DNA from 4 places in the Pseudoalteromonas sp. SR41-1 genome. Region 1 is predicted to be linked to each of the others. Evidence: predicted binding sites of a transcription regulator. Region 1 holds the regulator's gene; each other region holds the start of a gene.
The links. Region 1 encodes FliA, which starts transcription of late flagellar genes. Its sites were predicted from a motif close to CTAAAGNTNNNNNNNNNNNNGCCGATA; they were not measured.

Region 1 (5,326 bases):
ACGGTGTAGAAATTGTAGCGGCAGTTGATTATGACAAAGCAGCCCCTAAAGTAGCAGCGCAACCACAACGCCCTGCAGAGCCGCGTACTCAGGCGCCACAACAAAGCATGCATAACTTTGTAAAACCAGAGCCACAGCGTGCCAAGCCTGAGCCTCAAGCAAAAGTTGCTGACAGCCTACAAGCATTATTAGAGCGTCAATCACCGCGTCCTCGTTCTCCTGAGCTTGCATCAATGTTTTCACAATCGGGTATTGATACTACTGATAACTATCAAGAACCTGATATGGGGCAGCGTACTAAAAATATGTTTGCTCCTGAAGCTGCTGCGCCAGTTCGTCCACAAACTCAAGCGGATAGCTTAGGTTTTGATGATTTAGACCGCGACTTTGATGATTTAGATAGCCCCGTAACCACTCGCCAACAAGCACCTAATAATGAAAGCGAAGAAATGACAACAATGCGTGAAGAAATGAACGCAATTCGTCAATTACTTGAGCACCAAGTATCAGGCTTGATGCAGCAAGATATGGCGCGTCGCGATCCAACACGCGCTTGTATGGTTGACCGTTTAGTCGGTATGGGTATCGATAAAGAAGTAGCACAGCAAATGGCATGTTTTGTACCTGATGATGTGTCTCGTAAGCAAGGTTGGAAAGCATTGTTAACTATGGTCGAAGATCAAATGCAAACAACCAATAATGAAATACTTCGCCAAGGTGGTGTATATGCGTTAGTGGGTCCAACAGGTGTGGGTAAAACAACGACTGTTGCTAAGCTTGCAGCTCTAGGCGCACAAAAATATGGTGCCGATAAAGTGGCGTTAATAACCACTGATACATACAGAATTGGTGCTTATGAACAACTTGCAACATATGGTCGTATTATTGGTTGTGGTGTTAAGCAAGTTAAAGATGCTAATGAATTAGCTGAAGTTTTATATCATTTACGAAATAAACGTCTAGTATTAATTGACACAGCAGGTATGAGCCAGCGAGATTTACGTTTAACTGAGCAATTAAACACATTAATGCGTAACCAACGTGTAGATATTCGCAGCTACTTAGTACTTAGCGCGACAGCACAGATTAATGTATTGCAAGAAACTGTACGCCACTTTAAAAAAGTACAGTTAAGTGGCTGTATTTTCACTAAGTTAGACGAATCATTAAGTTTGGGCGAGATTATTAGTATTGCGATTCAAAATCGCCTTCCAATAGGGTATCTTACTAATGGTCAACGAGTACCAGAGGATATTCGTGTTGCAAATGCTGAGAAACTAGTTAAAAAGGCTGAGCAATTATATTTAAAAAGAACAAAAGCACAACATTCAAGGCACCAAGCAGTGGCGTCAAGCACAGTAGGGATGTATGATTAACACAGTATTAGATCAAGCAAGCGGCCTGCGCAAAATGAGTCAAAACAATAACAACGGCGTAAAAGTTATCGCTGTAACCGGTGGTAAAGGTGGAGTAGGGAAAACAAATGTTTCTCTAAATACAGCTATTGCACTTGGGCAGCAAGGTAATCGAGTATTAGTGCTGGATGCTGACTTGGGTTTAGCAAACTGTGATGTGATGCTTGGTTTACGTGTAGAGCGTAACTTGTCACATGTCTTGTCTGGTGAATGTGAGCTTGATGAAATTTTAGTTGAAGGCCCTGCAGGAATTAAAATTGTACCCGCTACATCGGGTTCGCAAAGTATGGTTGAATTATCACCATCTGAGCATGCTGGGCTAATTCGTGCGTTTAGCGAATTGAATACCGAATTTGATATTTTAATTGTAGATACAGCTGCTGGTATTTCAGACATGGTACTGAGCTTCTCGCGTGCAGCGCAAGATGTAATGGTTGTTGTATGCGATGAGCCGACATCAATCACCGACGCTTACGCACTTATTAAAGTATTAAGTCGTGAGCACGGCGTTTATAAATTTAAAATTGTTGCCAATATGGTGCGCAGTATGCGTGAAGGCACTGAATTGTTTGCAAAGCTATCTAAAGTTACCGACCGCTTTTTAGATGTATCAATGGAGCTAGTAGCAACGGTTCCTTATGATGAAAATATGCGCAAAGCAACACGTCGTCAAAAAGTAATAGTAGAGCTCTTTCCAAATTCGCCAGCCGCTCTTGCGTTTAAAACGCTGGCAACAAAAGCAGTTAAATGGCCAATACCCAACCAACCATCTGGGCATTTAGAGTTTTTCATTGAGAAACTAGTAAACGGTTAATTATGACAACACTGGTGAATAGAGCTATGGGATATCAATCAACACAAAATTTAAATGTGATTGTTGAGAAGCATGCATCACTTGTTAAAAAAGTGGCATGTCATCTAATTGCTCGATTACCACCTAGCGTTCAACTTGATGATTTAATTCAATCAGGAATGATAGGTTTAATAGAAGCTTCCAAAAACTTTGATGCAACAAAAGGCGCAAGCTTTGAAACTTTTGCCGGTATTCGTATTCGCGGTGCTATGCTTGATGAAATGCGCCGTGGTGATTGGGCTCCTCGTTCAGTTCACCGTAAAAACAGGCAAGTTGCAGAAGCAATTACTGAGCTCGAAAGTAGTCTGAACCGCGAACCAACGGATATAGAAGTTGCTGAAAAACTTGAAATTTCGCTCAATGAGTACCATCATATTTTAAATGATGCGAATACGAGTAAAATATTAGGTATTGAAGACCTTGGTGTAGATGAGGATGTTATTACTCCCGTAGGCCAAGATTTAGCACAAGATAAACCTTTTAATAATGTTAAAAATGATAGGTTTAATGAGTCTTTGCTAAGTGCAATTAAGTCATTACCAGAGCGTGATGCAATGGTGCTTTCTTTGTACTATAACGATGAAATGAATTTAAAAGAAATAGGACATATACTCGATGTAAGTGAATCGCGTGTAAGTCAGATACATGGTCAGGCGATGATTAAGCTTAAAGCTAAAATCAATGACTGGATAAATTAGTAGTAAGTAAACAAAGGTTAATACCTCACTGGGGGATGTTTTGGATAAAAACATGAAAATTCTTGTAGTTGATGATTTTTCAACAATGAGACGCATTATAAAAAACCTGTTACGTGACTTAGGTTTCACTAACGTTCAAGAAGCTGATGATGGGTCTACAGCTTTGCCTATGTTGCAAAATCAAGTGTTTGATTTTGTAGTTACGGATTGGAATATGCCTGGAATGCAGGGTATTGATCTTTTAAGGGCAATACGTGCAGACGAGAAGTTAAAACATATCCCTGTATTAATGGTAACGGCAGAGGCTAAAAAAGAACAAATAATAGCTGCAGCGCAAGCTGGCGTGAATGGTTATATTGTTAAGCCATTTACGGCTGGAACATTAAAAACTAAATTAGAAAAAGTATTTGAACGCTTAGGCTAATGATGGGGGAGAGGCTTATGCCAGCACCAGCTGCGCCTCAAATAACGTTAGAACAAGCTCGTCAGCTCGTTGTTTTTTTAGAAAATGATGAGCAAGATAAAGCAAATCAGTTGATTTTAGAGGCTGCATCTAAAGAGCAGTCTGAATTATTTGCTGAAGTTGGAAAGTTGACTCGTCAACTGCACGAAGCCCTTAAAAGTTTTGAGCTTGATACTCGCTTAACTGATATAACGACAGATGCGATTCCAGATGCTAAAAAGCGGCTTAATTATGTTATAGAAATGACAGAAAATGCGGCTAATAAAACAATGGATGCAGTGGAGGCCAGTTTACCTATAGCCCAACAGTTAGCGAACGAAATATCTCATATCAAACCGACATGGGATCGTTTAATGAGCCGCGAGATTGAGCTTGGTGAGTTTAAGCAACTTTGCCATAGCATCGATAAGTTTATGAACAACTCTCATCATAAGACTGATGAGCTTCAAAGCTTAATGACAAATGTACTAATGGCTCAAGACTATCAAGACTTAACAGGTCAAGTTATTCGCCGTGTTATTGAACTTGTTAGGGAAGTAGAAGAAAGTTTACTTCATCTTTTAACTGCGTTTGCTGAACAAGACGACACTAACAGCACCGCGAATAAAGTAGAACAACAAAAAATAAAAGAACCAGTTGCCACACAAACTTTAGCAGGTCCTGAAGGCCCTATTATTGATAAAGAATCGCGTAATGATGTTGTATCTGATCAAGATGAAGTTGATGATCTTTTATCAAGTTTGGGCTTCTAAGAGGAGAGTAACTGCATGTTTGAAGTCGATGAAGATATTTTACAAGACTTTCTTGTAGAGGCTGGAGAAATCCTAGAGCTTTTATCTGAACAGTTAGTTGAGCTGGAAAATAATCCAGAAGATACCGAGTTACTAAACGCTATATTTAGAGGTTTTCACACTGTAAAAGGTGGTGCAGGCTTTTTAGCTATGACAGAACTTGTTGATGCTTGTCACGGTGCTGAAAACGTATTTGATTTACTACGTCAAGGCGTGCGAACAGTCAACTCAGAGTTAATGGATGTTATTTTACAAGCACTAGACACCATTAATGAGATGTTTGCGACTATCCAAAACAGAGACAAGCCTGAACCTGCAGATCCTGAATTACTTCATACTCTTCATATCTTAGGTCTACCTCCAACAGAAGCCGAAGCCACTGAAGCCTCTTCACAAACAGAGGTTGAACAACCTCATAATGAAGTGGTGGATACACCGGTAGCTGATGATGAAGATCCGTTTGCATTTGATGAACTATTTAGCGGGGCGCCTTCGGTTAGCGATGCTGAAATAGATGAAATCACTGAAGACGAATTTGAAAGCTTACTTGATGAGCTGCACGGTAAAGGACAAGGTCCTGCAGTTGAAAAACCAGTAGCAAGTAGTAGTGATTTTAATGGTGATATTACTGATGATGAATTTGACAGCTTATTAGATGAGTTACATGGTGTTGGCAGTTTTGGTGAAGTTACTAGCAAACCTGAACAAAATAATGCCAATAAAACACCTGTAGAACCAGCTACACCAGCGGCTAATGCAGTTAATTCATCAGATGATGAAATTAGTGATGACGAATTTGAAGCGCTTCTTGATGAACTTCATGGTAAAGGCACTGCTCCTAAATCGATAGAAAGTGCGCCAGCTGCAAAACAACCTGAACCTGTTTCACCGCCAGCTAAACAAGTGAGTGAACCAGTAAAAAAAGCTGCGCCAGCTAAAGCTCCTACTCCAAAACCAGTTGAAAAAGCGCCAGAGAAGCCAGCAGCTAAAGCACCACCAGCAGCAGCTCCAAAAAAATCAGCGCCACCAGCAGCAGAGACCACCGTTCGCGTAGATACAAAACGACTCGATCAAATTATGAATATGGTTGGTGAGTTAGTTCTTGT
Region 2 (5,326 bases), on a different contig from region 1:
TCAGTGTAACTAGCTTTACCGCTAGCTTATTGCTAAACACATCAGCCGTTGCATAATATTGCAGCGGCTTTTTTATGTCTGTTTGTTTATCCATACATAAGTTAAGTTGGTTAAGTAGGAAGTTGACTCTATTTGCTATCGCTACACCTGAATCAAGTAATTTTACATTCCCTTCAAAGTACTGACTAATCGGCCCTGCTAATATCGGAAAGTGCGTACACCCTAGTACAAGTACATCTATAGTTTTATCTATATGTAGTTCATCGAGTACTTGATACAACTTAGTTGTATCTAAAGAGCCTGTAAAAAAGCATTCCTCAGCTAACGTTACTAATTCAACACTGCTATAAAGGTTAACGATTACATTACGTGCATGTTCAGCAATTAATGTTTTTGTGTATGAACTGGCGACCGTTGCCGGCGTGGCTAACAAGCCAATATGATTTGAACGTGTTAACTCTGCTGCAGGCTTTATTGCTGGCACAACACCTACAATAGGAATATCCGTAATTTGGCGAACAGCGCTGAGTGCAGATGTAGAAGCTGTATTACACGCTATTACAATTAAATCGACGTTAAGCGTGTTAGCTTTGATGAAATGAATAAGTGAACATAATCGGTTAATTATAGTTTGTTGGGATTGAGCACCATAAGGTAGTAATGCATTATCCATAAAATAGCTGTACTGAGCATTGGGGATACTTTGCTTGATATGTTCAAGTACAGTAGTTCCACCAATACCTGAATCAAAGACCATTATATGCGCTGACAAACTACCGTTCCTACTTTACTTTAAGATCGGCAGTTTGCCATGAGGTTTTTATAAAAGAAAGTAGTTTAACTTTGCGTGGCTTCTAAATCAGTAAGCCTGTCGGCTGCTGAATTTAACTGATTAAGGTTTTCGAACATAGACTTTGTATAATCTACTAACTTATCTATTTGTTCCTGATCTTGATTTAACCATTGGAGAATGCCAGCTAGCTGATTTTGTAATCCAAGCTCACCCGCTTTTTCAAAAGCATTTTTAAGGTCGTCATTAAAAGGGGCTAACCCCTCTGCTACTTGTTTTTCTGGTGCTGGTTTATATTCTTCATAGCTTTTAACTGTTGCTATTGTTTTTGTTTGGCGTAAATCCATAGAAAAAGCCACCAGCTGATCGCTGTCTAAACTCAGCTCTTGCGCTTGTTCAAATGCTTCATCTAAATCACCACCAAAAAAGGTTTTACTTAAATCTTGTAAGTCTTCCATCATCGCATTAATAGCTTCTTGCTCTTGCTCGTTTAAGTCACCATTTACCGACATCGAAAATGATACCTGTCGAGATTGCGATGATGAGCTTGCAAACGACTCACTATTACTATTTTGCTGATAGCCACTTGCCGATTGAGATTCAAATGCATCAGCAAAGCTAATACTTACCTCATCGCCTTCTGCTGTAGTAAATTTATACTCTGCATTACTCGTCATACTGACGTATTGGGCCTGGCTTATATTTACGCTGGCAGGTTGTGGGTTAAATAACGACTCTTCAAACTTATCCAGCCCATTGTAAATTCCCTCTTTGGACTTATTAATGCCCTCTTCCATGTCATCATTAAATACGCCTGTACCTTTGAGTTCATCAACAGCGTCATCAATCCCTATTTGGACTCCTTTGCGCGCATCGCCTAGCATATCTTTGAGCTTTTCGTCATCAGCGCCGTTAGCTTTTGCTTTATTTACAGCACTACTTACAAAATCGAGTACGTTTTTTACTATTTCATCAAAATCAAATAGTGGTTTATCTGCTTTTTTTTCTGCGATAGGTAATCCAAGCTGCTCAGCCATTTTATCGCCAAGCACCTTTGCGGCCAACTCTCGGCCTCGTTGTTGATAGCTATCTTGAGGAGACGTAATTGTAGGTTGCTGTATATCAGCTTTATTATTGAATTTATTGATGTTGTTGTTTGGCGTAAAGCCATAATTACCTATTTTCATGATTCGTCTCCTAAGCGTGCGTAGTTTATTATCGGCTATAACAACAAAAACTAAAGTATAATGTTCAATAAAACAGCATAAATGCTAGCCAAAACTAGACAAATACGCAGCGCTCCCTACAATAGCGCCGATAAACAGATCTTAGATAAGGTAGTAGCGTTAATGGCAGTTATTAAAATAGATACCACACAGTACCAAGCGCAGTTAAGTGAAAAAGAGCAGCGAATTAGTACGCAGTTTCAACGTTTTGGTGTGGAGCAATTAGAAGTATTTAGCTCAGAGCCAACTAACTACCGCCAACGTGCTGAATTTAGAGTATGGCACGACGGTGATGATCTGTTTCACATTATGTTTGATCAACAAACAAAAGAAAAAATCCGTGTTGATACATTTGACCCAGCAGCGCCTCTAGTAGGTGAAATAATGCAGGTGATGATTGAAAATCTTAAGCCTTGTGAAATATTACGCCGTAAGTTATTTCAAATCGATTACCTATCAACGCTAAGCGGTGAAATTTTAGTAAGCTTGCTTTATCACAAACCACTGGATGATGAATGGTTAAGTGAAATTAAAGCACTGAAAGAAAAGCTTAGCAGTAAATACAAAATTGACTTTATAGGTCGTGCTCGCAAACAAAAAGAAGTACTAGGTGATGACTTTGTAACTGAACGTTTAACAGTTAATGGGCAAGAGCTTATTTATCAACAAGTAGAAAATAGCTTTACTCAGCCTAATGCAAAAGTAAATATTAATATGCTGGAGTGGGCACAAGATTTATGTAAACCACTTAAAAATGATTTACTAGAATTGTATTGTGGTAACGGTAACTTTTCAATTGCATTAGCAGGTTCTTTTAATAAAGTATTAGCGACGGAAATATCAAAATCATCTGTTCACTCTGCTCAATACAACATTGCTAAAAACAACGTAGAGAACTTAGATATTATTCGTATGTCTAGTGAAGAGTTTACTCAAGCAATGAATGGCGAGCGTACTTTCTCTCGTTTAGATGGTATTGATTTAAAAAGCTATGACTGCCAAACCATATTAGTTGATCCACCACGCGCGGGCATGGATGAATTAACGTGTGACTTAGTGGCTAACTACGAAAGCATAATTTATATATCCTGTAATCCTGAAACTCTTGAGCGTGACCTTGATCACTTAACACGTACGCATAACGTTAAGCGCTTTGCTATATTTGATCAGTTCCCTTATACGCATCACATTGAGTCGGGCGTTTTCTTACAGCGCAAATAAATACGTTCAGTAAACGTTACCCATAAAAAAAGCTCCTTAAGGAGCTTTTTTTTGTTTTAGCTAAACTTACTTGTTAGCTAAGTAATTTATTAATTTGCTAATGTCTTCAGGTTTAGTAATACCCGACTCACGACCTAGGTTTAATTTGTACTTACCATTTACAATAAAGGTAGGTACGCCACGTAGTGCGCCTTTTTCTTTAAAGTAGTCTTGGTCGCGTTTCATTTTAGAGCTCAGCGTACGTACCGAGAAGCTTTTAAACAGCTTATCAAACTTATCACCATCAACGCCCTGCGCTACAAATATATCTTTTACATCTGCAAGCTCATTAAATTTAGCGCGCTTTGTATGGATATGATTAAAGATTGCAGAAATAATCTGATCTTTTTGTGGAAGCACTTCAGCTGTCGCCAGTGCTTGGCTCATCATCTGTTGGTTTTCTGGGTCACGTACACCTACAAAATCAACATGGCTCTTTTTAAATTTAACGTTTTTATCAAGCTTAGGCTTAAACTCACCAATTAGTGCTTCCATGTTATTACATGCAGGGCAGTAAAATGAGAAGAACTCTTTAACCTCTGGCTTTTTAGTTGCACGCTCAGAAACTACGTCGTAATGCACGCCTTCTTCATACGTTGCTGCAAAGCTTGTTGCTGCCATAGGAAGTAATATTGCAAGCAAACCTGCTTTAACTAATTTAATCATTATTATGCTCCGAAATTTATAGTGCTAATAAAAACGCTACTAACTCATCAAGTTCTTTTTGATTTTTGATGGTGTTGAGGTTTATTTTATATTTATCGTTAACAATAAAAGTAGGTACACCTGTAAGTGCGCCTAATTTTGAATATTTATTCTGTTTGTTTTGCATTGCTTGCTCAGCTGAAATAACAGGCATGCTTGCAATCTCTTGATCAAATGTTGCGCTATCAATACCATTTACTTCAAGTAATTTTTTAACGTCTTTCATTTCAGTTAATGGTGCACGTTGAACATGGATACTTTTAAAAATTTGATCGCTAATACTTTGCGCCTGACCATGCTGCTTAGCAATTAAGTAGGCAAAGCTTAAATTACTTTGTGCTTGTGGTGACACGCCACCTAAAAAGTTAACGTGGTTTTTAATAAACTCAGCGCCTTCTGGCAAGCCTTTTTCAATTGCTTTTGCTACTGGTTCAAACTTAAAGCAATGTGGACAGTAAAATGAGAAAAACTCGGTTACTTGCGGTGACTTGCTTTTGTCTACATCTATAACAGTGTATTGATTATCAACTTCAAACTGTGCAGCAAGTGCTGCAAATGGTAAACATAAAAGTAATAAACTCAGTTTTAATTTTTTAAGCATTTGTATCTCGTTGTACTTGTCTTTAAATAAAATATTACGGCAATAACTTTAACGGTGCTTCTTGCAATGCTGCAAGTTGCTCTTTCAGTGCTAAAATTTGTTGCTCCCAGTATTTGTCATCAGCAAACCATGTAAAGTTCCGCACAAAAGCAGGATCACTCCATCGTTTAGCTACCCATCCCATATAATGAATAATACGCATTGCTCGCAGCGGTTCAATTAATTTGAGTTGAGAGTGATCAAAATCACAAAACTCTTCATACGCATTTACAAGGGTGTCTAACTGTAACAGTTGCGTCGCTCTATCGCCACTGAGCATCATCCATAAATCTTGGATTGCAGGACCTTGGCGGCTGTCATCTAAATCAACAAACATTAGCGCATCACCTGCCCATAAAATATTACCAACGTGGCAGTCACCATGTAAGCGAATACTTTGCACATCTTTATACTGTTTTTGCGCCTGCTCTATCACTAAATCTAAAATAGTATAAAAGGCAGTATTTATTCCCATGGGCACTAAGTTACTTTTTTGAAGATGAACTTTGGCTGTATGCAAATACTCCTCGCAGGTAACTGTTGGCCTGTAAGTAAAAGGTTTTGTTTTAGCTACTTGGTGCATACGGCCAATCAATCGCCCCATTACATCAAGCTGATCTAAATTATCAACCTCAAATAAACGCCCGCCTACACTTGGAAACAACACAAACAAATACCCTTCGTGTTCAAATAAGCTTTGTCCAT
Region 3 (5,326 bases), on a different contig from region 1:
CAATGGATCATATCTAAGTAAAGGAGCAAGGTCCATTGCAGCCATGCCGCTATAATGCATAGTGCCAATGCCGGCTCCTAGTAACACAGAGCAAATCGACAATACTTTTAGATTCCCTTTACTATTTACTAGCATTGATACAGCGTACTGACATGCTATAAATGCTGGTATAAAAGAAAGGAGAGTGATTGTTGGATCATAATCAATATTAGTACACAGTGAAAAGGCAAGCATACCAATAAAGTGCATACTCCAAATACCAGCCGAAAAAACAGTAGCAGCGGTCACATTTGCTAAACGTTGGTAGCTGGGAAATTGAGTTTCTTTTGCGAGATCTATAAGTCGAATGGTGAAAAAGGCTGCAAAAATAGCAATCAGCAATGACATTGAAACTAATAGAGGATCGTAAACGCCATTAATGATTAAGCTAGGATCTTGGTCTGTGATAAAAAAAGCTGATAACATAATGGCTCAAAATATAATCTTTATTTATCAAGTTTAATCTAATTAATTAATAAATAAACCGTTAATTCAATGAAGTGAATAAAATAACGAATTTATTACTTTTAGTTTTCTTTTATTTATCAGGGATTAGTTTTTTAGTTGGTGTTTTTTATTCTAATGTATTGCCTGACACAGGACTAAGTTAGATTTATATGGTCATATTTAAGTTTCTATCGAGTAACCTTAAGAAAATAATGAATTGGCTTAACTAAGCGAAAATTACACTTTATTTGGTTTTATTAGTTGCTGGTGAATTTTCTCGTAGCAATATCATTAATGAGTATGAAAGTGTTTGAATATCAGTTAAAGAAAAGTATAAAACGTAAAACGGTTGCCATTAAAGTACATAACAAGAAGGTGACTGTATATGCCCCTCAGTTTGTTAGTAATAAACACATTCAAGAATGGCTTTTTGATAAGCAGGTGTGGGTAAATGCTCAATTAACTAAACAGCACAATATTGCTGATAACAGACAGAACCCGCTCAAAGACAAACAAATTTTAATCTTTGATAGCATTGAAAACATAGAATTTAAGCAAGGTACTAAGTCCGAAGTAATAAACAGTAACGACAGCTTGCTTATTACGCACTCTTCGCGCGTTAAAAATACTTCGCAAAAATATCAGCAACTTCTTGAAGAATATTTAAAAGAGCAACTAACTGCATATATAGAAATGCGTTTAGCGTACTTCTGCGCACAAATGGGTGAAGAGTTACCTACGAGTCTAAAAGTAGCTATTTATAAGCGAAAATGGGGAAGTTGTAACAGTAAGCGAGAGCTAACATTTAATTTGCATTTAATTGGAGCGCCTTATCATGCTATTGATTATGTGATTGTCCACGAGTTAGCGCATTTACGTCACTTAAACCACAGTAAAGCTTTTTGGCAACACGTTGAGCGTTTTTTTCCTAATTATAAAGCATCATCAACATGGCTAAAGAAAAACAGCATGAGTTTACAATGGGTATTTTGAAGTTAACCTGAATAATGGAATATAGGAATATAGGAAGATAGGAATATAGGAATAAAGGAATAAAAAAAGAAGTGGTGGAGGGAGCTGGATTCGAACCAGCGAAGGCTGAGCCGTCAGATTTACAGTCTGATCCCTTTGGCCGCTCGGGAACCCCTCCACACTATTTTTGTTACATTTGGCCCCACTTAACTTAGCGGTAAGAAAAGTGGTGGAGGGAGCTGGATTCGAACCAGCGAAGGCTGAGCCGTCAGATTTACAGTCTGATCCCTTTGGCCGCTCGGGAACCCCTCCAATGCAACGGCGCTGATAATAGCAAATTGCGTATTTAAGTAAAGAAAAAAGCTAAAGAAAATTGAAATAAAGCCGATAAATATCTATCAGTTACCACAATCGACTAAAGACTATGCAAATAGATGATTTGTTAATCACAGAGAGTCAGTTAAACAGTAGGCTCAATAATAGTGTGCATGAAAATCGCCGTGGCGAATTTTCTCTATTATTAGCGATGCTGTCACATGACGCACTCGACTTTAGCCAATTTCATTTACCAAAAACTGAAATAGATAATTTAGTTATAGAAGAAGAGGCATTAAGAAAGCAATTTGGCGCAGGTCCAAAGCAACTTTTAGCCCCTGATGAATACAATATGTTGGTTGGACAGTTTAATGCATCATTAATATCTCAAGAAGGGGAGCGCTGCGGTATGACAAGTATTAAGCTAAGACAGTGCTTAAGCCCTGAACCACTTGCGATTAGAAATGATGATAAGCATATTCCACTTAATATAATAGATAACTGTGAGCTTGCTGTCAGAAGAAGAATTAAAAGCGAACAAACACAACTAGCGAATCCCCCTATAAATGCAGCTGCTTTTTACGACAGCCTTAATAGTGATGCAATACATCAACCACTTCAGCTTATTGCGGTGTGATATATGATTGTAATAATCATCAGTTAATATATGCTTTATAACGGGTCTGCTTTATATATTTGCTAATAATTGATTTAATGAAAAAAAAGCATCCAAAAATTAAATGCAATTGCTATAATGGCGTCAAATGGTATGACATGAAATGCCATTATCATTAAACCAAGGTAATTAGGAACGTAATGAAGAAAACATTCACGCTAAATCACGAGAAAATCAAATACCCTCGTATGGTTGATGCTGCAAAGCACGAAGTGAAAAAATATTTGAAAAGAGAGCGTAATAAAACGCTACCTGAAGATGCTGACTATTGGGCATTTGACTGTAAGTTTGGTAACACAGCTGAAGATGCGCAAGTTGTGCACGTTGCTGAATTAAGTAACCAAATTGGCGAAATTGAAAAGCAAGGTTTGACCTCTTTCTATGTAGAGATTTTAGCTCGACCTGCTCAACGTCAGCAATTAGATTTAGATGATGACGAATAATACTTAACTAAATTAAGTATTCAAAGTTATAAAATGAGCCCAAGTGGCTCATTTTTTGTTTTTATGCAATAAAGATTTACTAAAAAGCATTTTTATTAATAACCAATAAGTAGAATCCCTCTTAATTAACATTTGCATAACAAAATGTGATGCTATAGGCTGTTTTTAATTAAAAAAACAAAACATTTTTACTATGCCAATAAATTACTCTGACCATCAATTAAAACTAAGTTTAAAGAATTCTAAAGTACTTATAGTTGACGATCAGTTATTAAGCTTAATCGTATTAAAAAAAATATTATCTGAGCATTTTAATGTGACAACAGCTGGAAGTGGTGAAGAAGCAATTGAAATTTGTAATGTAAATGTACCCGATATAGTCCTACTCGATATTAGTATGGGTGGAATGAGTGGTATTGATACATGTTTAAAATTAAAAAATAATACTGAAACACAGGATATCCCAGTTATTTTTGTTACATCCTTTGAAAACGAAGAAGAAGAGTGTTGGGAAGCCGGAGCTGTTGATTTTATTAAAAAGCCGATTGTAAAAGAAACACTATTTAGAAGGGTTCGTGCCCATATAACGTTAAAATTACAACACGACTTACTCAATCAAAAAGTATTTTTAGATGATTTAACTAAAGTATTCAATCGCCGTTATTTTGATGCACATTTTTCTAAAATGGAACGAAGCGCCTTACGAGAAAAAGTTGACTATGCATTATTACTCATCGATATAGATTATTTTAAGCAATACAATGATATCTATGGTCATGTGCAGGGGGATACGGTGTTAAACCTAGTAGCACAAACTATTACTAATAGTTTGCAAAGGCCAACCGATTTTGTTGCGCGTTATGGCGGCGAAGAGTTTGTAGTTGTTCTACCGCATACAAGCACTGAAGGTGCAATTTGTGTTGCTGATAAAATTAAACAGAATGTGGCCGATTTAGGAATATTACACAAATATTCAGAATATGATTTTGTGACTATTAGTATTGGCGGTGCAACCCTACAACCATACGTAAATAACAAAAACACGTTGCAGATCGCAGATGAAAAAATGTATGAGTCTAAAATGCAAGGGCGTAACAAAGTGTGTTTTTAAGTTTAGTTAGCTAATAAATCACTCTGCCACTTAAAAACACCTTTTAGGTGATAAATATTAAATAAGATTATTTATTACATGCTATGACATTTTTTGTACTTTTTATTGCTACCGCATGGGCAGTTATCATTTCTGCCTACTTTAATATCTTCAACAGGATATATAGTGCCATCTAAATAACGCCATTGAGTGTTTTCTTTAATAAACTGCGATTTTTCATGAAGCTCACAAAATAAGTTTTGATAAAAATATTGGGCTTTAAATTCTACAGTTCCAGTATCGCCATCATGGCTTGAGTCAATTAAATCAAGATTTATAAATCGACAGCTGTTAGCAAAATCATTGATTTCTTTAACCGGATTCTCAGCTTGTTTTTCTTTTGCGTAGGTTTGATAAACATATTTTGCATTTTTAATAACATAAGCGCTGAATCGTGAGCGCATAAGTTGTTCAGGAGTGTCAGCTTGCTTTACAGATAAGTGAAGCGGCTCGCAGCAATCGGCATAATTGTGCCCACTGCTGCAAAAACATAATGTGGTATTGAGTGAAGTCATAATAATAATACAGAATCTAAAACATTAGTTTAACAAGCTTATTGAGCGAGTGGTATCTCTGTTGTTTGAGCGTTTTTAGTAAAACAGTATAGTTTTGTATTCGTTTTACTTAAATCGAACGATAGATTTGTAAGTAGTTGGTTATTAACTATATCGGTCCAGGTAATTACCGCTGCAAAGTTTCCATTATGTAACGCAGAATTTAATACATACTCTAAATTTACTAGGTGCTTCTGTCTAATAACAAGTAATTTGCTTGTATCAATAGAGCATGAGTCAAGTAAAGCTTTGCTAGGTACATGATCTGGCGCAATTAGTAACGTCCATGCATTAGAGCTATTGTATTGGTGTAATACTTTTAAAAGCTCAAAGGTCGCTGAAATTTCATCTTCAATTTGGATCAAATTTACGCAATCGCTTTGCTCGTCTTGTTGGTAACTTTTAACTGTTCTTACGGTAATAGGCTGTAACATAATTTCACTCACTGGGTTTTTATACAGTATTCATATACAGTAGTTTATACAGTGCTTTCGTGCAAGCATTTTATGCTATTTATTTGTACAGTTATTCAGCCTTTGATCATTGTTTTTTATTTTTAAATCTATAATTCTTTATTAATCAACTTGTTATAGGTTTGTTTTTGAGAAAGTATTTCAAAAATAAATTTTTGAGTAATGTTTTAATTTGTGGGTTTTATACTGAGTAGGAGTATCTTTGTAACTATATACAGTATTTTTCAACACTGTATACAGTACTTATAACTTAGTTG
Region 4 (5,326 bases), on a different contig from region 1:
CTGCCTTTCTTAATTGTATCTGCCTTACCTATTTCAAGCAGTTGCATAGTGCTTTCAATGTCTGCAGTACCTGCGCTACCTCGAGGGTAACGAACTGCAACAGGGCAGTTTTCTTTATAACCGGTGTATAGCATTTGGCGGCATTCGTTGGTGTCGCTTGGTGCCATAATTACCATATTTGGAATACAGCGCATAAAGCTTAAATCGTACGCACCTTGGTGAGTTTCACCATCGGCTCCAACAATACCAGCGCGGTCAATGGCAAATAATACAGGTAAGTTTTGCAGTGCAACATCATGTATTAATTGGTCATACGCACGTTGTAAAAAGCTCGAGTAAATAGCAACAACAGGTTTTAAACCTTCACAAGCAAAACCAGCTGCTAAAGTAACAGCATGCTGCTCTGCAATGGCCACATCAAAGTATTGATCTGGAAACTCTTTAGAAAAACGTACCATGCCAGAGCCTTCGCGCATTGCTGGCGTAATAGCCATTAACTTGCTGTCTTGCTTTGCCATGTCGCATAACCAATCGCCGAAAACTTTTGAAAAAGTAGCAGCGCTAGGTTTAGATTTAGGCAGGCTAGTTGTGCTCGGATCGAATTTTGGTACACCATGGTAGCCAATAGGATCGGCTTCAGCCGGTTTGTAGCCCTTACCTTTTTGCGTTTTTATATGTAAAAGCTGTGGGCCTTTTAAATTACGCATATTACGCAATGTATCTACAAGCATGTTTACATCGTGACCATCAATTGGGCCTATGTAATTTAGGCCTAATTCTTCAAAGAAGGTCCCCGGGATCATCATGCCCTTAATGTGCTCTTCCATTTTACTGGCAAGTTGCTTTACCGGAGGCACACCTGAGAGTAACTTTTTACTGCCTTCACGAATGTTAGTATAAAAGCTACCTGATAAAATTCGGGCAAAGTGATTAGTAAGTGCGCCAACATTTTCTGAAATCGACATTTCGTTATCATTTAAAATAATAAGCATGTCTGATTTTACATCGCCTAAATGATTCATCGCTTCAAATGCCATGCCTGCGGTGATAGCTCCGTCACCAATAATGGCTACAGATTTTCGACCTTTGCCTTCTTTTTGGGCGGCAATAGACATACCTAAGGCAGCTGAAATAGAGGTGCTTGAATGACCTACGCTAAACGTATCGTATTGGCTTTCATCGCGAAAAGGAAAAGGGTGCAAACCGTCTTTTTGGCGAATAGTGTGCATTTGGTCGCGACGACCTGTAAGGATTTTATGTGGATAAGCTTGGTGACCCACATCCCAAACTAGGCGATCGTCTGGAGTGTTATAAACATAATGTAGCGCAACGGTTAGTTCAACCGTCCCTAAACCAGACGCTAGATGACCGCTACTTTGCGATACTGAGTTGAGTAAATAATCGCGCAGCTCATTGCTAAATGCAGGGAGTTTGTCTTGCGCTAAGTCACGCAATTGGGCTGGCTCGTCAACCAAATTAAGTAATGGATACTTGCTACTATCAAGTGTCATGGTTTTATATATATCCTTCGCTAACATTAATTCATTCAAAGCTTTTACGAATAATTAATGTTGAGTAATAATGTCAGTGCTAATTGCAATACGTATGAGCAAAAATTAGTGGTCACGCTCAATTAGGTAATTTGCTAGCGACGCAAGAAGTGTTGTGTCAGCATCTATATTTGCCAACGCTTCATGGGCTTGTTGTATTAAATTTTGTGCCTTTTCTTTAGCGCCTAGCATACCTAATAACGCCGGATATGTCGCTTTATTCGCGGCAATATCGGAGCCTTGTGGTTTACCTAAAGTAACCGTATCGCCTTCAACATCTAAAATGTCGTCGTGTACTTGAAACGCCAGCCCTATAGCATACCCAAAAATGCTTAAATTTTCTAAGGTTTGTTGATCTGCCTTTTCACTGCACAGTGCACCAAGTGTAATTGCACAATTAATTAAAGCTCCGGTTTTTAGCTTATGTATTCGCTCAAGCTCTTGTACGGTAATTACTTTATCTGTTGCTGCTATGTCAAGACCTTGTCCGCCTACCATGCCCTCAAGGCCTGATGCGTTGGCAAGCGTAGCAATCATTTTTACTTGTGTTTGCGACGAGCATGTAAATTTGTGATTCGCAATAAGCTCAAAGGCGAGTGTTTGTAGGGCATCACCGGCTAAAATTGCATTTGCCTCGCCAAATTCTATATGGCAAGTAGGGCGGCCACGGCGTAAGTCGTCATCGTCCATAGCGGGCAAATCATCATGAACTAGCGAATAGCTATGGATACACTCAATTGCAGCTGCAAGTACATGTAAGTCTTGCTGGTTTGCACCGAGCATTTTACCTGTGGCATAAACTAAAAATGGACGTAATCTTTTACCGCCATTAAATAATCCATACTGGGTGGCGTTCTTGACTGTTTCTTCAGTATCGAGAGGCTGTTTAAAATGCTGTTGTAAGGTCGCTACTACATCTTTTTGAGCACGTTCGATATAATTATTTATGCTCACAGCAATTCCATATCATTATCAAAATTCGTAAGAACTGACTTTTCGCCATTCCCCATCAAAATTGATACTTTTTGTTCTGCTTGCTGTAATTTACCTGATGAAGCACTTGCTAATGCAATTCCACGCTCAAATTGCTTTAACGATTGCTCAAGCGATAAGTCACCTTGTTCCATGTCACTAACGATTGTAGATAATTCTTCTAGTGCTTGTTCGAAACTTAAGTTTTCAGGTTTTTTAGTCGCCATCTTTATTTCAGCTTACATAATAAATTTAGGGGTCAATTTTAGGGGGAATGCTAAACTAGGTCAAAGGATGATATTGGTTTTTTACCTTTATAACGTTAAATTATATTTCAAGTGTATTAATAAAGCCTTAATAGCGGTCTGTTAGTTTAATAAATCAATTGATAATTAGGTAGCCCTTATAACTTGATCTAAAATAGTGCTAAAGGCTGCTTTTTATGTTTATTTATAAAAATGGCTTAAGCAATTCAATATGTTGCCGATAAGCAGTTAATAATAAAAGTTTATGATAAGGCCATTAAGCATGAAACTTCTGGAGGAAATGTGGATTTAGCAACCATAATCGGGATCCTAGGCGCAATTGGCTTAATTGTCATGTCTATGTTTATGAGTAGTAGCGGTGAAATGGCTATGTTTGCCGATGCTCCTTCTAGTGTAATTGTATTTGGTGGTTCACTTTTCATTGTTTTATCAAATTTCACCATGTCGCAGTTTTTGGGTATAGGTAAAGTTGTTGCTAAAGCGTTTATGTTTAAAATTGAAACGCCAGAAGAACTTATTGAAAAAGCAGTAGAACTTGCTGATTCAGCTCGTAAAGGGGGCTTTTTAGCACTCGAAGAAGCTGAAATCCCAAATCCATTTATGCGCAAAGGCGTCGACATGCTTGTTGATGGCCATGACGCAGATGTTGTTCGCGCCACACTTCAAAAAGACATCTCTTTAACCACTACTCGACATGAAATGGGTGCAGGCTTATTTAAGTCATTAGCCGATATTGCACCAGCAATGGGAATGATTGGTACTCTAATTGGCTTAGTTGCAATGTTATCTAACATGGATGACCCAAAAGCAATTGGCCCGGCAATGGCGGTAGCGCTTTTAACAACTTTATATGGTGCGTTTTTAGCCAATGTTGTGGCAATTCCTATTCAGGTAAAACTTGAACTGCGTAAAGACGAAGAAGCTATGAATCAGCGTTTAATTTTAGATGCTATTTTAGGTATACAAGATGGCCAAAATCCAAAAGTTATCGAAGGTATTTTGAAAAATTACTTAGCTGAATCTAAACGCAAAGTAGATACCGAGGAGTAATTATGTCTGATCAAGAGTGCAAATGCCCACCACCAGGCCTACCAGCATGGATGGGAACGTTTGCCGATTTAATGTCACTGTTAATGTGCTTTTTTGTACTCTTGCTTGCGTTTTCAGAAATGGATGTACTTAAGTTTAAACAAATTGCGGGCTCTATGAAGTTTGCTTTTGGTGTGCAGAATAAAATTGAAGTAAAAGATATCCCTAAAGGTACCTCTGTTATTGCTATGGAGTTTACCCCAGGCAAACCAGAGCCAACCCCAATAGAAACCATTCAGCAGCAGACAGTCGAAATGACTCAACAAATGTTAGAGTTTCAGGCTGGAGATGAAAGCTCAGCTGGCGGCAGGCAAGAACAACGCGGGGATAAACGTGGTGGCGAATCTCGTAGTACTTCTCAAGAGCAATCGTCAGAGCAAGCAACTTCAGCGGCCGATCAGGAACAAACTAACGAGCTCGTTAAAAAAATCGCGCAGCAGCTTGAAAAGCAAATAATAGATGGTGCAATTGAGCTTGAATCTTTAGGGCAGCAAATAATTATTCGTATTAGAGAGAATGGTTCATTTCCTTCGGGTAGTGCATTTTTACAACCTAAGTTTAAACCCATAATTCAAGATATTGGTGTACTGTTAAAAGATGTACCTGGCGAAATAACTGTATCTGGCCATACCGACGATTTTCAGGTATCGAATGAGCTATATATTAATAATTGGGACTTATCGTCAAAGCGAGCTGTAGCTGTAGCAAGCGAGCTGCAAACGGTGCAAGGGTTTGATAAAAACCGCATGATGGTAGTGGGGCGAGCTGATACTCGTCCACTTGTTCCAAACGATTCAAATGAAGATCGCCGAAGAAACCGTCGAGTAGAAATATCAATCCTGCAAGGTAAGGCTAAAGAGTCTACTCCTATTGATGTGCGCTAAGTTATTGCTTGTGTTATATTTCACTATGTTTGTTTTGATTTAAGGTACTTAATTGCCTTAAGTATCTTGGCAATTTCGTCATTTTAGCTTACAGTACATTTCCTTAACATATGTAATGGAGTGCCTGTGAAAATAATCAATAAATATTGCGACATGCCGGGTAATGGTGATGGTACTGATGACGATAAAAAAACAAAATAGGGCAGAGTATTTTGCCTGAATGGTTTTTATATATTGTTAGTATTTTAAGCAAAAGCTGGGTTTTAATGCTAAGTCCGGCTATTTTTATATTTTTTGTATTTAAAGATCGCCTAGCCTTTCGATTTGTATTACTTACCGCAGCTTTTTTCCTCTTTGGTAACCTAACTGCTTCAAGCCTACGAGCGTTTGATGACATTTATATTTATCGTTATTTAGTTTGGGCGATCACAGATATTATTTGGATGGCACTTATAGCTTACTGGGGTATAAAGGATAAAGTTTATTTATGGCAATGTGTTATTGGGCAACTAGTTGTTATTGGCGCACCTATATTACAACTATTCCGATTAGTTGACCGCCATTT

Region 2: the regulator FliA is predicted to act here: its motif matches at 2,007-2,033, upstream of H5118_RS19935 (DUF5610 domain-containing protein).
Region 3: the regulator FliA is predicted to act here: its motif matches at 1,822-1,848, upstream of H5118_RS08685 (VC2046/SO_2500 family protein).
Region 4: the regulator FliA is predicted to act here: its motif matches at 2,985-3,011, upstream of pomA (flagellar motor protein PomA).

What each region holds. Positions count from the first base shown of each region.
Region 1 is NZ_JACJEK010000010.1:60,416-65,741, forward strand. It holds gene flhF (flagellar biosynthesis protein FlhF) at 1-1,376, shown strand, start outside; gene H5118_RS10445 (MinD/ParA family protein) at 1,369-2,229, shown strand; gene H5118_RS10450 (RNA polymerase sigma factor FliA) at 2,256-2,966, shown strand; gene cheY (chemotaxis response regulator CheY) at 3,007-3,390, shown strand; gene H5118_RS10460 (protein phosphatase CheZ) at 3,408-4,181, shown strand; gene H5118_RS10465 (chemotaxis protein CheA) at 4,197-5,326, shown strand, end outside.
Region 2 is NZ_JACJEK010000034.1:20,356-25,681, reverse strand. It holds gene H5118_RS19945 (RNA-binding protein) at 1-9, shown strand, start outside; gene murI (glutamate racemase) at 1-772, opposite strand, end outside; gene H5118_RS19935 (DUF5610 domain-containing protein) at 838-1,977, opposite strand; gene trmA (tRNA (uridine(54)-C5)-methyltransferase TrmA) at 2,140-3,237, shown strand; gene H5118_RS19925 (thiol:disulfide interchange protein DsbA/DsbL) at 3,304-3,942, opposite strand; gene H5118_RS19920 (thiol:disulfide interchange protein DsbA/DsbL) at 3,959-4,582, opposite strand; gene H5118_RS19915 (serine/threonine protein kinase) at 4,617-5,326, opposite strand, start outside.
Region 3 is NZ_JACJEK010000008.1:57,295-62,620, forward strand. It holds gene H5118_RS08665 (MHYT domain-containing protein) at 1-465, opposite strand, end outside; gene H5118_RS08670 (M48 family metallopeptidase) at 781-1,479, shown strand; tRNA gene H5118_RS08675 (tRNA-Tyr) at 1,552-1,636, opposite strand; tRNA gene H5118_RS08680 (tRNA-Tyr) at 1,686-1,770, opposite strand; gene H5118_RS08685 (VC2046/SO_2500 family protein) at 1,883-2,410, shown strand; gene H5118_RS08690 (DUF6172 family protein) at 2,590-2,892, shown strand; gene H5118_RS08695 (diguanylate cyclase) at 3,086-4,003, shown strand; gene H5118_RS08700 (YchJ family protein) at 4,078-4,557, opposite strand; gene H5118_RS08705 (SulA-like leucine-rich domain-containing protein) at 4,596-5,030, opposite strand.
Region 4 is NZ_JACJEK010000011.1:160,191-165,516, forward strand. It holds gene dxs (1-deoxy-D-xylulose-5-phosphate synthase) at 1-1,511, opposite strand, end outside; gene ispA ((2E,6E)-farnesyl diphosphate synthase) at 1,617-2,504, opposite strand; gene H5118_RS11725 (exodeoxyribonuclease VII small subunit) at 2,501-2,749, opposite strand; gene pomA (flagellar motor protein PomA) at 3,071-3,838, shown strand; gene H5118_RS11735 (flagellar motor protein MotB) at 3,841-4,761, shown strand; gene H5118_RS11740 (hypothetical protein) at 4,974-5,326, shown strand, end outside.